One region of the Bradyrhizobium sp. GW821-FHT13H06 genome, then DNA from elsewhere that is predicted to be linked to it. Evidence: predicted binding sites of a transcription regulator. Region 1 holds the regulator's gene; the other holds the start of a gene.

What was found. Region 1 encodes PhoB, which activates phosphate uptake and scavenging genes when phosphate is short. Its sites were predicted from a motif close to TGTCATNNANCTGTCAT; they were not measured.
Region 2: the regulator PhoB is predicted to act here: its motif matches at 4,155-4,171, upstream of phnF (phosphonate metabolism transcriptional regulator PhnF).

The regions. Positions count from the first base shown of each region.
Region 1 covers NZ_JBXAPN010000017.1:16,159-23,296, forward strand. The annotation lists gene pstC (phosphate ABC transporter permease subunit PstC) at 1-284, shown strand, start outside; gene pstA (phosphate ABC transporter permease PstA) at 289-1,134, shown strand; gene pstB (phosphate ABC transporter ATP-binding protein PstB) at 1,131-1,952, shown strand; gene phoU (phosphate signaling complex protein PhoU) at 1,964-2,680, shown strand; gene phoB (phosphate regulon transcriptional regulator PhoB) at 2,695-3,402, shown strand; gene AC1RQP_RS38280 (GcrA family cell cycle regulator) at 3,643-4,155, opposite strand; gene AC1RQP_RS38285 (aspartate aminotransferase family protein) at 4,614-5,822, shown strand; gene argF (ornithine carbamoyltransferase) at 5,822-6,757, shown strand; gene AC1RQP_RS38295 (Hsp33 family molecular chaperone) at 6,899-7,138, shown strand, end outside.
Region 2 covers NZ_JBXAPN010000011.1:101,769-108,906, reverse strand. The annotation lists gene phnL (phosphonate C-P lyase system protein PhnL) at 1-213, opposite strand, end outside; gene phnK (phosphonate C-P lyase system protein PhnK) at 222-1,034, opposite strand; gene AC1RQP_RS33420 (alpha-D-ribose 1-methylphosphonate 5-phosphate C-P-lyase PhnJ) at 1,027-1,917, opposite strand; gene AC1RQP_RS33415 (carbon-phosphorus lyase complex subunit) at 1,914-3,017, opposite strand; gene phnH (phosphonate C-P lyase system protein PhnH) at 3,021-3,629, opposite strand; gene phnG (phosphonate C-P lyase system protein PhnG) at 3,634-4,098, opposite strand; gene phnF (phosphonate metabolism transcriptional regulator PhnF) at 4,205-4,933, shown strand; gene phnE (phosphonate ABC transporter, permease protein PhnE) at 5,066-5,914, opposite strand; gene phnE (phosphonate ABC transporter, permease protein PhnE) at 5,911-6,795, opposite strand; gene phnD (phosphonate ABC transporter substrate-binding protein) at 6,869-7,138, opposite strand, start outside.

The DNA.
Region 1 (7,138 bases):
CCCGCGTCGGCATCATCGGCGGCGTCATGCTGGCGCTGGGCCGCGCGCTCGGCGAGACGATGGCCGTGACCTTCATCATCGGCAATTCGTTCCGCATCTCTTCATCGATTTTCGCTCCGGGCACCACGATCTCGGCGGCGATCGCATCCGAGTTCGCCGAGAGCGACGGCCTGCACCAGTCCGGCCTGATCCTGCTCGGCCTGCTCCTGTTCGTGCTGACGTTCTTCGTGCTCGCGGCGGCGCGGCTGATGCTGATGCGCCTGGAAACCAAGGCCGGAAAGTGAAGCCATGAACCCGATCTATTCGCGCCGCCGCCGCTGGGACATCGTCATCCGCGGCCTCTGCATCGCAGCCGCCGCCTTCGGCGTCACCTGGCTCGCGCTGATCCTGATCACGCTGCTCTACAACGGTCTGGCCGGGCTCAACCTTCAGGTCTTCGCCGCAGACACGCCGCCGCCCGGATCGAGCGAGGGCGGCCTGCGCAACGCCATCGTCGGCTCGCTGATCATGACCGCGATCGGCGTCGGTATCGGCGCGCCGCTCGGCATGTTCGCCGGAACCTATCTTGCCGAATACGGCCGCAACGACAAGCTGACCTCGGTCATCCGTTTCATCAACGACATCCTGCTCTCGGCGCCCTCGATCATCATCGGCCTGTTCATCTACGGTGCGGTCGTGGTGCCGATGCGAGGCTTCTCGGCCATCGCTGGTGCGCTGGCGCTCGCCGTGATCGTGATCCCGGTCGTGGTGCGCACCACGGAGGACATGCTGCTGCTGGTGCCGAACCCGCTGCGTGAAGCCGCCAGCGCGCTCGGTCTGCCGCGTTCGCTGGTGATCAAGCGCATCGCCTACCGTGCGGCGCGCTCCGGCCTCATCACCGGCGTGCTGCTCGCCACCGCCCGCGTCGCCGGCGAAACCGCACCGCTGCTGTTCACCGCGCTGTCCAACCAGTTCTTCAGCCTGAGCCTGGACAAGACGATGGCCAACCTGCCAGTGACCATCAACAACTTCGTGCAGAGCCCCTACGCCTACTGGAAGCAACTCGCCTGGAGCGGGGCGCTGCTGATCACCCTGACTGTGCTTGCCCTGAACATTGGCGCCCGCATCCTTGGTGCCGAGAGGACCGCAAAATGAGTGAAATGTCTATTTCCGTAAGCGCGCCGACCGTTCATCCCGGCTCGCAGCCGCTGCCCGAGGCGCCTGCCAAGGTCACCGCGCGCAACCTCAATTTCTACTACGGTGAGCACCATGCGCTGAAGAACATCAATCTGGCGCTCGGCACCAATCGCGTCACGGCCTTCATCGGCCCGTCCGGCTGCGGCAAGTCGACCCTGCTGCGCATCTTCAACCGGATGTACGACCTCTATCCGGGCCAGCGCGCCACCGGCCAGCTGTTGCTCGACCACACCAACATCCTCGACCCCAAGCTCGACCTCAATCTGCTGCGCGCCCGGGTCGGCATGGTGTTCCAGAAGCCGACCCCGTTCCCGATGACGATCTATGAGAACATCGCCTTCGGCATCCGCCTCTACGAGAAGATCTCGAAGTCCGAGATGGACGGTCGCGTGGAGAAGGCGTTGCGCGGCGGCGCGCTGTGGAACGAGGTCAAGGACAAGCTCAACGCCTCCGGCCTGTCGCTCTCCGGCGGCCAGCAGCAGCGCCTCTGCATTGCCCGCACCGTCGCGGTGCGGCCCGAGGTGATCCTGTTCGACGAGCCGTGCTCGGCGCTCGACCCGATCTCGACCGCCAAGGTCGAGGAGCTGATCCAGGAATTGTCCGAGAACTACACGATCGCGATCGTCACCCATAACATGCAGCAGGCGGCGCGCGTCTCCGACAAGACCGCCTTCATGTATCTCGGCGAGTTGATCGAGTTCGACGACACCAGCAAGATATTCACGTCGCCGAGCGACCGGCGCACGCAGGATTACATCACCGGCCGGTTCGGCTGAGGAGACGGAACATGGGTTCTGAACATACCGCAAAGGCTTTCGATACCGACCTCCAGGAACTCACGCGCCTGGTCGCCGAGATGGGCGGCATCGCCGAGCGCATGATCGTCGATTCCGTCGACGCGCTGATCCGCCGCGACGTCACGCTCGGTCAGCGCGTCGTCGCCACCGACGCCGAACTCGACACGCTGCAGAAGCGCATTGAGGAGCGCGCCGTGCTCACCATCGCCCGCCGCCAGCCGATGGCCGTTGATCTGCGCGAGATCGTCGGGGCCATGCGCGTCGCGACCGATCTCGAGCGCATCGGCGATCTCGCCAAGAACATGGGCAAGCGTGTCGCAGCGCTGGAAACGGATTTTCATCCGCTGAAACTGTTCCGCGGCCTGGAACACATGACCGACCTCGTGCAGCAGCAGGTCAAGTCGGTGCTGGACGCCTATGCCGCGCACGATCTGCCGGCAGCGATGGCGGTGTGGAAGGGCGACGAGGAAGTCGACGCCATCTGCACCTCGCTGTTCCGCGAACTCCTCACCTACATGATGGAGGATCCGCGCAACATCTCGTTCTGCATCCATTTGATGTTCTGCGCCAAGAACATCGAGCGGATCGGCGACCACGCCACCAACATCGCCGAGACCGTGTTCTACATGATCGAGGGCCAGGCGATCACCGACAAGCGGCCGAAGGGCGACATGACGAACTTCGCCACGACGATCCCGAATACCTAAGGAGCGACGACAACATGGGCGCACGCATTATGGTGGTTGAGGACGAGGAAGCTCTCACCGAGCTTCTTCGCTACAACCTCGAAGGCGACGGCTATGACGTCGAGACGGTGATGCGCGGCGATGACGCCGACACCCGCCTCAAGGAGCACATTCCCGATCTGATCGTGCTCGACTGGATGCTGCCGGGCCTGTCGGGCATCGAGCTGTGCCGGCGGCTGCGCACCCGGCCCGAGACCAAGCAGCTGCCGATCATCATGCTCACCGCGCGCGGCGAGGAGAGCGAGCGGGTGCGGGGTCTTGCGACCGGCGCCGACGATTACATCGTCAAGCCGTTCTCGGTGCCGGAGCTGCTGGCGCGCGTGAAGGGTCTGCTCAGGCGCGCCAGCCCCGAGCGGCTCGCCACCGTGCTCGCCTATGGCGACATCGAGCTCGACCGCGACAAGCGCCGCGTGGCGCGTTCGGGCCGGCCGATCGATCTCGGCCCGACCGAATATCGTCTGCTGGAGTTCTTCCTGGAGCATCCCGGCCGTGTGTTCTCGCGCGAGCAGCTGCTCGACAGCGTCTGGGGCCGTGACATCTACATCGACGAGCGCACCGTCGACGTCCATATCGGCCGCCTGCGCAAGCTGCTCAATCTCGGCCGCGAGCAGGATCCGATCCGCACCGTCCGTGGCGCCGGCTATGCGCTGGACGATCGGTTTGCGAAGGCGGAGCAGGCGTAAGGTCGGGTGAGCTGTTTGCTGGCAGCTGTGGCCACAATCTCAGCTGTCGTCCCGGGGCGCGCGTAGCGCGAGCCCGGGATCCATAACCACAGGACCTGGTGTGGCGAAGACTCGGAGTGACCATCCCGCGCAACGATTGCGCCCTGTGGTTATGGATCCCCGCGTTCGCGGGGATGACACCGAGCAACTGGAGCCGTCATCGTGTGACGGCTGCGGTCTTGATCAGAGAATTCCGCGAGCTCAGCGCGTGCCCGGCTTCGCCGGTGCGCGGCGGCGATCCGCCGCCGGCTGATACGCCACGCGCGAATGCTGGGCGCAGTAGGGCAGGCCGGAGAGCGCCTTGCCGCCGCAGAAGAAGAAATCCGGGCTCGAGGGATCGCCGACCGGCCAGTGGCAGGTCGCCTCGTTCAGCTCCAGCAGTGACAGCCGCTGGCTCATCGGCACCACATTGTCGTAGGTGACGGGTTCGGCCTCGACCTCGACCTCGAAGGCCTGCGCCAGCGCGGTGTTGCCGCGGGCGACGGGGCGGGTCACCCGCATCATGTGCTGCGCGGGCCGCGCCTTGCGCGGCCGGGGCGCTGCCGATGAAGGGCTCTTGGCGCGGCCGGACAAGCCGAGCCGGTGCACTTTGCCGATCACGGCATTGCGGGTCACATTGCCGAGCTCCGCCGCGATCTGGCTGGCCGAAAGTCCGGCCTCCCAGAGCTTTTTCAGCTGCTCGACGCGATCATCGGACCAGGTCAAAACCGTCATTGCACCCTTTCCCTCGCTGCGCGCCTGCCATCCTGGGGCCTTCGCAGCGATTGCCTAAGCCTTCAAAAACCCGTGCCGCCAGAATCCCTTAAGGCTCGCCGGGCGCGCTCAAGACGCCCGAACGTTTACGCCGGTACATGAGGACTTAAGGGATCAGAACTGCTGCACGAGATGTCGTATCTGACAGTCCAAACGCTACAATATGGCGTGACTCCCGCGCAAGAGTCCGCCGACTCGCGTCCACATGTTCCGTGGTGAAAAACCCGCAAAATCGGCACCGCAAGACTACGGATTCAGCGTTTCGCGGGGCTTTCCGGGCGGCATTGACACCCGTCTTGCCAGGCATAAGATAGTGCTACGTGCCGCCCTTAAAAGGCGGCACGTTTCGTTTTCCGGGCCGGTCAATGGTGCGTTGCGTAATGCACGCGTCACACCGTCCGCAACATTCAAGTGACGTCATGACCAACAGCGCCGCGCCGCATTTGCTCCCCGTTTTCGCCAGGGCCGACCTCGGTTTCGAGCGCGGAGAAGGCTGCTGGCTGATCGCGACCAATGGCGATCGCTATCTCGATTTCACCTCCGGCGTGGCGGTGAATGCGCTCGGCCATGCGCATCCCACGCTGGTCAAGGCGTTGCAGGAGCAGGCGACGAAGCTCTGGCACATGTCGAACCTGTTCCAGAGCCCGGACGGCGAGAAGCTCGCGGCGCGTCTGTGCAATGAAAGTTTTGCGGACTTCGTGTTCTTCTGCAATTCCGGCGCCGAGGCGCTTGAAGGTGTGATCAAGCTGGTGCGCCACCATCACTTCTCCAAGGGGCATCCTGAGCGCTATCGCATGATCACATTCGAGGGCGCCTTCCATGGCCGCACGCTGGCGACGCTGGCCGCCACCGGTTCTGCAAAATATCTCGAGGGCTTCGGCCCGCCGATGGACGGCTTCGACCAGGTGCCGCATGGCGATCTGGAAGCCGTGAAGAAGGCGATCGGCCCGAACACCGCCGGTATTCTCATCGAGCCGATCCAGGGCGAGGGCGGCGTTCGTTCTGCGCCTCCCGCATTCCTGAAGGCACTGCGCGAGCTCTGCAACGAGCGCGGCCTCTTGCTCGCCTTCGACGAGGTGCAGACCGGCATGGGCCGCACCGGCGAACTCTTTGCCTACAAGCGCACCGGCGTCGTGCCCGACGTGATGTCGCTTGCGAAGGCGCTCGGTGGCGGTTTCCCGATCGGCGCGGTGCTCGCCACCGCCGACGCTGCACGCGGCATGGGGCCGGGCTCGCACGGTTCGACCTTCGGCGGCAATCCGCTCGCGATCTCGGCTGCCAACGCCGTGCTCGATGTCATGCTCAAGCCCGGCTTCTTCGATCACGTGCAGAAAATGTCGCTGCTGCTGAAGCAGAAGCTCGCCTCCGTGATCGATCGCCATCACGATGTCGTCAGCGAGGTGCGCGGCGAGGGGCTCCTGATCGGCATCAAGGCCGTGGTGCCCTCGGGCGATCTCGTCGCGGCGCTGCGCGCCGAAAAATTGCTCACCGTCGGAGCCGGCGACAACGTCGTGCGCTTCCTGCCGCCCTTGATCGTTACCGAGGCGGAGATCGAAGACAGCGTCGGGCGGCTCGAACGCGCCTGCACTGCGATCTCGTCCAGCCAGACCAAGCGGGCGGCAAGCTGATGAGCAAGACGCCCAATAAAGCTCCAAAGCACTTTTTGGACATCAACGAGCTGCCGCTGTCGGAGCTCAAGAGCATGCTCGCCGCCTCGTCCGCCATGAAGGCGAAGCAGAAGGCGCACCAGCCGGTCAGGCCGCTCGAAGGCAAGACGCTGGCGATGATTTTCGAGCGGCCCTCGACGCGGACGCGGGTGTCGTTCGATGTCGCCATGCGCCAGCTCGGCGGTGAGCCCATCATGCTCACCGGCGCCGAGATGCAGCTCGGTCGCGGCGAGACCATTGCCGATACCGCGCGGGTGCTGTCGCGCTATGTCGATGCGATCATGATCCGCATCCTCAATCACGAGGCGCTCCTGGAGCTTGCGGCCTATGCGACCGTGCCCGTGATCAACGGCCTGACGCGGCGGTCGCATCCCTGCCAGGTGATGGCCGACCTCATGACCTATGAGGAGCATCGCGGCCCGATCGAGGGCAAGACGGTGGCCTGGACCGGCGACGACAACAACGTGCTGGCGTCCTGGGCACATGCCGCCGAGCGCTTCAAATTCCAGCTCAACGTCGCAACACCTCCGGAGCTCGCGCCGAAGAAGGCAATGCGCGACTGGATCAAGACGTCAGGCGCGCCGATCGTGCTCGGCACCGATCCGGAAGCCGCCGTGCGCGGCGCCGATTGCGTCGTCACCGACACCTGGGTGTCGATGGGCGACAAGGAGGGCGAGCACCGCCACAACGTGCTCAAGCCCTACCAGGTCAATGCCAAGCTGATGTCGCTGGCCAAGCCCGATGCGCTGTTCATGCACTGCCTGCCGGCCCATCGCGGCGAGGAGGTCACGGATGACGTGATCGACGGTCCGCAATCGGTCGTTTTCGACGAGGCCGAGAACCGCCTGCACGCGCAGAAGGGTATTCTGGCCTGGTGCTTCGACGCGGTGAAATAGCGGGGGCGTGTGGTGGCGTTGCTGTCGCCCCGCGCACCGCTGTCGTCCCGGACCAGCGCTCGCTTGTCCGGAGCGATCGCGGAATATGTGGTGGTCGCCGCCCCCTTCCATTTTCAGCCCTCCGACCCCAGATAACGCGCCATGGTTTCCCAATCCCCTGACATGAAAACCGGGCCTGAAGGCCCGGTTCGCGCACCATCGGCGGTTCCGATCGACGACGCCGTGCTGCCTTACGAGGTCGACGCGCTCGATGTGCGCGGGCGGCTGGTGCGGCTCGGCCCGGCGCTCGACGATATCCTGACCAAGCACGATTATCCCGCACCCGTCGGCAAGCTGCTCGGTGAAGCCATCGTGCTGACGACGTTGCTCGGCACCGCGCTG
Region 2 (7,138 bases), on a different contig from region 1:
ACGGATGCCGATGCGGCCGCTATCGCAACGGTAGTTGCCGAAGATCATCTTCAGGATTGACGATTTGCCGGCGCCCGACGGCCCCGACAGCACGACGCACTCGCCGGGATTGACTTGGAACGTCACGCCGCGCACGACCGGCAGCTCGATGCCGCCCTGCAAGTGCATCGTAAAGGTCTTCTGGGCGTCGGCAACGTCGATCATGGCGGTCATCGAAAAGCTCATGGCGGGAGAATCGAGGAGACGAGGAGTTGCGTATAGGGTTCGCGGGGATCGTCGAGCACCTGGTCGGTGAGACCGGTCTCGATGACGCGGCCGCCCTTCATCACCATCACGCGATGCGACAGGAGGCGCGCGACCGCGAGATCGTGGGTGACGATGATGACGGCGAGATGCAGCTCGGCGACGAGACTGCGCACGAGATCGAGCAGGCGCGCCTGCACCGACACGTCGAGCCCGCCGGTCGGCTCGTCCATGAACACCAGCCGCGGCTCGGTGACGAGGTTGCGGGCGATCTGAAGACGCTGCCGCATGCCGCCGGAATAGGTGCGGGGAGCATCGTCGATGCGCGCGACGTCGATCTCGACGCGGGTGAGCCAGTCCGACGCGGTCTCGCGGATGCGGCCGTAGTGGTTCCAGCCCACGGCCATCAGCCGCTCGCCGACATTGGCACCGGCCGAGACTGCCATGCGCAGACCCTGCGCGGGGTCCTGGTGCACGAAACCCCAATCGGTGCGGAACAGGAAACGCCGCTCGGCTTCACCGAGCGTCGTGAGATCGCGCGTGACGCCGTCGCGCATCCGGTAGGACACATGGCCGGCGCTCGGTGCCAGCTGGCCCGACAGCATCTGCAGAAGCGTCGACTTGCCCGAGCCCGACTCGCCGACGATCGCCAGCACCTCGCCGGGATAGAGCGCGAAGGAGACGTCGCGGCAGGCGGCGATGCGACCGAAGGACTTGCTGAGGGACTCCGCCACCAGCAGCGGCTGGTCGTTTTCAAGCGTATCGAGATTGGCCAAGCCTTGATCAACCATGTGAGCCCGCCTTTTCCCTGTACGGCGCAGCGCTGAGACTGCCGTGATGGCCGGCGGCCTGGCGGCCCTCGCAATAATCGGTGTCCGAGCAGACGAACATCCGCCCGCCCTTGTCGTCGGTGACGATCTCATCGAGATAGGAATTTTCCGCCCCGCAGAGCGCGCAGGGCGCGTTGAAGCGGTAGGGCTCGAACGGGTGATCCTCGAAATCGAGCGAGACCACCTTCGTATAGGGCGGGATCGCGTAGATGCGCTTCTCACGGCCGGCGCCGAACAATTGCAGCGCGGGAGAATTGTCCATCTTGGGATTGTCGAATTTCGGCGTCGGGGACGGATCCATCACGTAGCGCGCGTTCACCTTCACCGGATAGGCGTAGGCGGTCGCGATATGGCCGAAGCGGGCAATGTCCTCGTAGAGCTTCACATGCATCAGGCCGTACTCGGCGAGCGCGTGCATGCGCCGCGTCTCGGTCTCGCGCGGCTCGAGGAAACGCAACGGCTCGGGGATCGGCACCTGATAGACCAGCACCTGGTTTTCCCTCAGCGCCGTCTCCGGGATGCGGTGACGGGTCTGGATCACCGTCGCCTCCGCCGTCGCGGTCGTCGTCGCAACGCCCGCGGTCTTGGCGAAGAACTTTCGGATCGAGATCGCGTTGGTGGTGTCGTCGGAGCCCTGGTCGATCACCTTGAGCACGTCCTGGGGACCGAGGATCGCGGCGGTGACCTGCACGCCGCCGGTGCCCCAGCCATAGGGCATCGGCATTTCGCGGCTGGCGAACGGCACCTGATAGCCGGGAATGGCGATCGCCTTCAGGATCGCACGGCGGATCATCCGCTTGGTCTGCTCGTCGAGATAGGCGAAGTTGTAGGCGGGCGCGTTCATTCCGCGGCTTCCTTCATGGCATCAGGCGCATTGGCATCCGCGAACTCCTGCCGCAGCTTGCGCAACAAGCCGAGCTCGGACTGGAAGTCGACATAGTGCGGCAGCTTCAGATGCTCGACGAAACCGGTCGCCTGGACGTTGTCCGAATGCGACATCACGAATTCTTCGTCTTGCGCAGGGGCGAGTGCCTCCTCGCCGAGCTCGCGGGCACGCAATGCGCGATCGACCAGCGCCATCGACATGGTCTTGCGCTCGCTCTGGCCAAAGGCAAGACCATAGCCGCGAGTGAAGCACGGCGCTTCCGTCGCAGAACCCTTGAACTGGTTGACCATCTGGCACTCGGTCAGTTCGATCGAGCCGAGCGGCACGGCGAAGCCGGCGTCTTCCGCGATGAATTCGACCTCGACCTCGCCGAAGCGGATCTCGCCCGCGAAGGGGTGGTTGCGGCCATAGCCGCGCTGGGTGGAATAGCCCATCGCCAGCAGGAAGCCTTCGTCGCCGCGCGCCAGATTCTGCAGGCGCAGGTCGCGATCCGCCGGGAAGTTCAGCGGCTCACGGGTAAGATCGCCGACGCTGGCGCCGTCCTCGGCTTGGGGCGAGGATTCGATCAGCCCGTCGCGTCCGAGAATGTCGGTCACGCGCGGCGTTGGCGCGTCGGGCGCTTCAGCCGTCGCTGGCGCGTCGGGAACGAAGCCTTCGGCGAGCGAGGGGTCGAGCAGGCGATGGGTATAGTCGAAGGTCGGCCCGAGGATCTGCCCGCCGGGAATGTCCTTGAAGGTCGAGGACACGCGCCGCTGCACCCGCATGGCGCCGGTGTCGACCGGCTCGCTGGTGCCGAAGCGCGGCAGGGTGGCGCGGAAGGCGCGGACCAGGAAGATCGCCTCGATCAGATCGCCGCGCGCCTGCTTGATTGCGAGCGCCGCGAGCTCGCGATCGTAGAGCGAGCCTTCGCTCATGACGCGGTCGACGGCGAGGCCGAGCTGCTCGGAGATCTGGTCGAGCGTGACCTCCGGAACGCTCTGGTCGCCGCGCCGCTTATGCGCGAGCAGGCGATGGGCGTTCTCGATGGCGCGTTCGCCGCCCTTGACTGCGACATACATGCTTCAGCTTCCTTTGCTCACGACGCGCGTGGTGCGCGGGATCGCAACCACGGCGTCATCGGCGACCAGCACCACGTCGATGCCCCGCGGAAACAGCGCCTCGTTGATTCGCAGGCGCTCGAACAGGTCGAAAGGCTTGATCGACGCCTGCAGCGTCGCGACCCCGTCGATGCCGGGGCCGCGCAGCTCGAAGCTGCGCCCGGAGGCAAGGCTATCGACCTGAATGATCACCGTGGTCGATCGATCCGGGTATTCGCTCGTCCCGAGCGCAAACCGGTCGAGCGGCGGAAGCGCCGTGCCGTCGCTGATCAGCGCGAAACTCGCGATCGAGCAATCCCGCACCACCGGCGCGCCGGTATGAAATTTCAGCCACTTCACCAGGTCGGAGCTCTCCACCATCCGCGCATCGAGCCAGAGCGGCGTGTCGTGGTCGAACAGCGTGAGGGCGATTGCGGCGGTGCCGCGCATGATCGGCCCTGGCGCCCCCGCCATCGGCACGATGCGCTGAACCGAGCCCGGCCGCGCCATGGCGTCCATGACGGAGCGAAAGGTCGATTGCGCCGACAGCACCTTGTCGGCAAAACCCGGCGGCAGTTCCGCAATCGTGGTCATGATCTCAGCCCTCACCGCGCACCATGGTGTAGAAATCAACCTTCGTCGCGGCGGTCTCGGCCGCCGCCTGCTTGCGCCGAATCATAAGCTGCTCTCGCAAGGGCGCGATGACACCCCGCTCCACCGCGCCGCCGTAATCACGGGACTGGACCAGCGCATCGCACAACGCGATCAGCCGCGCCTTGTCTCCGTCACGGCCGAGCGTGTAGCCGAACCCGACCTCGCCGCTCGCAAGCCGCACCGCGGCACGCGACACCGTCGCCTCGCCGAGATTGAACGGCGCGCCGTCGCCGCCGACCCGGCCACGCAGCATGACGAGGCCGTTTTCGGGCGCACGCAGATCCTGATGGGCCGGAAGGGCCAAGTTGCGGAGGCGAGCGGCGATCTCGCCCGCCTCCGCTTGCGCCAGCACCGCCATCGCGGCCCTGCGCTGGGCTTGCTGATTGTTGTGCTGCGTCACCTGGTCCACCGAACTTGCCGCATCTAAGTTGTCTATGATAATAGACAACTTCATACGGATACGCCATGACTGTTTCGTGACAATGATGTGATTTCTGGGGTAGGTTTCCCGCGACATGAGCATGCAGGACACAGCCTCCTCGGGCGTCGCGCTATGGCGCCTCGTTGCCGACGGCATCGAACGCGGCATCGCCGACGGCCGCTTTGCGGCCGGCGACAAGCTGCCGGGCGAGATGGAGATCGCCGAAACCTATCGCGTCAACCGCCACACCGTGCGGCGCGCGCTGGCGGCGCTCGCCGAGCGCGGCCTGGTGCGGGCCGAGCGCGGCAGCGGAACCTATGTCGAGGCGCAGAAGCTCGCCTATCCGCTGCGCTCGCGCACGCGTTTTTCCGAGATCGTCGGTGCGGGCGGCCGGGAACCGCATGGGCGGCTGATCGATGCAACCGACGAGGTCGCGACGCGCGAGCTCGCGCGGGAGCTGGGACTGAAGACCGGCGCGCCTTTGATGCGGATCGAGGCGATCCGCCTCGCCGACCGCACGCCCATCTGCGTGTCCACCACCTGGCTGTCGGCGGAACGGTTTCCGGACGCCGGCGCCGTGTTCGCGGCGACACACTCGATGACCAAGCTGCTCGCGCATTACGGCGTGCGCGATTATCGCCGCGGCGCGACCCGAATCACGGCCGGCATCGTCGATGCGACCGATGCCTCACGGCTCGATCTGGCGCTGGGCCGGCCGATCCTGGTCGTCGATGCCACCGACAACGATCTCACGGGCAAGCCGCTGCTGACGAAGCACTCGCGCTTCGCGGCGGAACGGGTGGAATTTCTGGTGGAGTCGTAGCTCTTCCCTCTCCCCTTGTGGGAGAGTGCCGTAGGGTGCGCAAAGGCGCACTTGCGCCGTGCCCACCATCTATCCTGTTCTCGGTAGAAAGGGTGGGCACGCTGCGCTTTGCCCACCCTCCGGCATCGACGATCAGGCCACAGCCCGCCTGCCGATGATCGCAAAGCGCAGCTTGCCCGAGATGAAATCGATCGCGGCCACCGCAACCAGGATCATCAGGATCAGGAACGAGACCTTCTGCCATTCCAGCACGCGGATCTGCTCGGCGAGCTGGAGGCCGATGCCGCCGGCGCCGACGATGCCGATGATGGTGGCCGAGCGCGTGTTCGATTCGATGTAGTAGAGCACCTGGCCGGCGATGACGGGCAGCACCTGCGGCATCAGGCCGAAGCGGATCTCGTGCAGGGCACTGCCGCCGGAGGCGCGGATGCCCTCGACCTCCTTCTGGTCGGCGCCCTCTATCGCCTCCGAGAACAGTTTGCCGAACGCACCGAAATCCGACACCGCGATCGCCAGCACCCCGGCAAACGGCCCGAGCCCGACCACGTTGATCCAGACCAGCGCCCAGATCAGCGTATCGACCCCGCGAATCGAATCGAGGAAGCGCCGGACCGGGAAGCGAAAGAAACCCGACGGCACGATGTTGCGCGCCGCAAGCAGGCTCACCGGCAGCGCGAACAGTGCGGCGAGCGTGGTACCGAGCAGCGCGATCGACAACGTCTCGCCGAGCGCCTTGAGATACAGCGGCAGCGATGAGCCGGGATCGGGCGGGATCATCATCATCGTGATCCAACCGAGCTGGCTGATGCCGGCAACGAGACGCGACGGTGAAAAGTCGAGGTCGACCAGCCCGTACACCAGAAGTGCGAGCGCGGCAGCGATCATCGTCGGCGTCGCGAGACGCGCGGACGCCGGCCGGCTGAAGACATCAGGATAGCGCGCGCGAAGCTGTGTCGTATCGACCTCGGGATGGCGGCTCATGTCCGTGCCTCCCTGCCGAACAGGCGGCCACGCAGCCAGCCGGTGCCGATGTCGATGAGGAAGACCGTGACGATGATGGTCAGGAGGATCGCGCTGACGTCGGAATAGTAGAACTTGCGGATCGCAACAATCAGCTCCATCCCGATGCCGCCGGCCCCGACAAAGCCCATCACCGAGGCTTCTCGCACATTGATCTCGAAGCGCAGCAGCGCGTAGCTAACATAGCCCGCGATCACCTGAGGCAGCACGGCAAAGCGCATGCAGGACAGCCAGCTTGCCCCGGTCGAGCGCACGCCTTCGACCGGCCTCATGTCGGCATTCTCGACGATCTCGGAGAACTGTTTGCCGAGCGCGCCGGTCGAATGGATGGCAATCGCCAGCACGCCCGCCATCGGTCCCAGACCGAAGGCGATGACGAAGATCAACGCGAACACGATGCTCGGCACGGTACGGGCGAATTCAAGCAGACGGCGCACCACGAACAGCAACCAGCGCGCCGGCGCGGTGTTTTCGGCGGCGAAGAAGTTCAGCGCGACCGCGAAGAGCGCGCCAATCAGCGTGCCGACATAGCTGATCAGCAGCGTCTCGCCCAAGAGCTTCAGCCATTTGTGCCAGCCCCAGAACCATTCGCCGAGGTCGGTCCAGACGCGCTGGCCATTGTCGAGCGTGAAGATGCGATCGAAGTAGCTGACGAAATTGCCGAAATGGGCGAAGAAGGTGCGCAAGTTCACTTCGGCGCCGATTGCAGCGACGAGCAACGCGGCGACGAACAGCGCAGCGCCAAGCAGCACGCGCAACCGCTTGCGCGCGACGGCCTTGCGGTAAGCCGCATTCAGCGCAGCCAATTGTTGCTCGGGAAGGATCGAGACTGCGATGGTCATTCGGTCGGAGGCGAGCCAGTCATGGAAAGAGCCGGGTCGATTGACCCGGCTCGAGGTGCGTTGTCCCGAACGATCAGGACGCCTTCTTGCGCAGATGGTCGACGAACTTAATCAGCTCGATCGTCTTGTTGTAGTCTTCGTTCGTGACCGGATCCCAGGGCTTGTTCTTGCCGTCGGAGAGCTTCTTGAAGGCTTCGGGGTCCTTCTGCGCGGCGTCCAGGAACGTCTTCTTGATCGCAGCCTTCATGTCGTCCGGGAGATCGCTGAGATAGGCGACGGGCGAGTTGATGATCATGTCCGACTTCACGACGATACGGAAGTCCTCCTTCTTCATCGGCGTGCC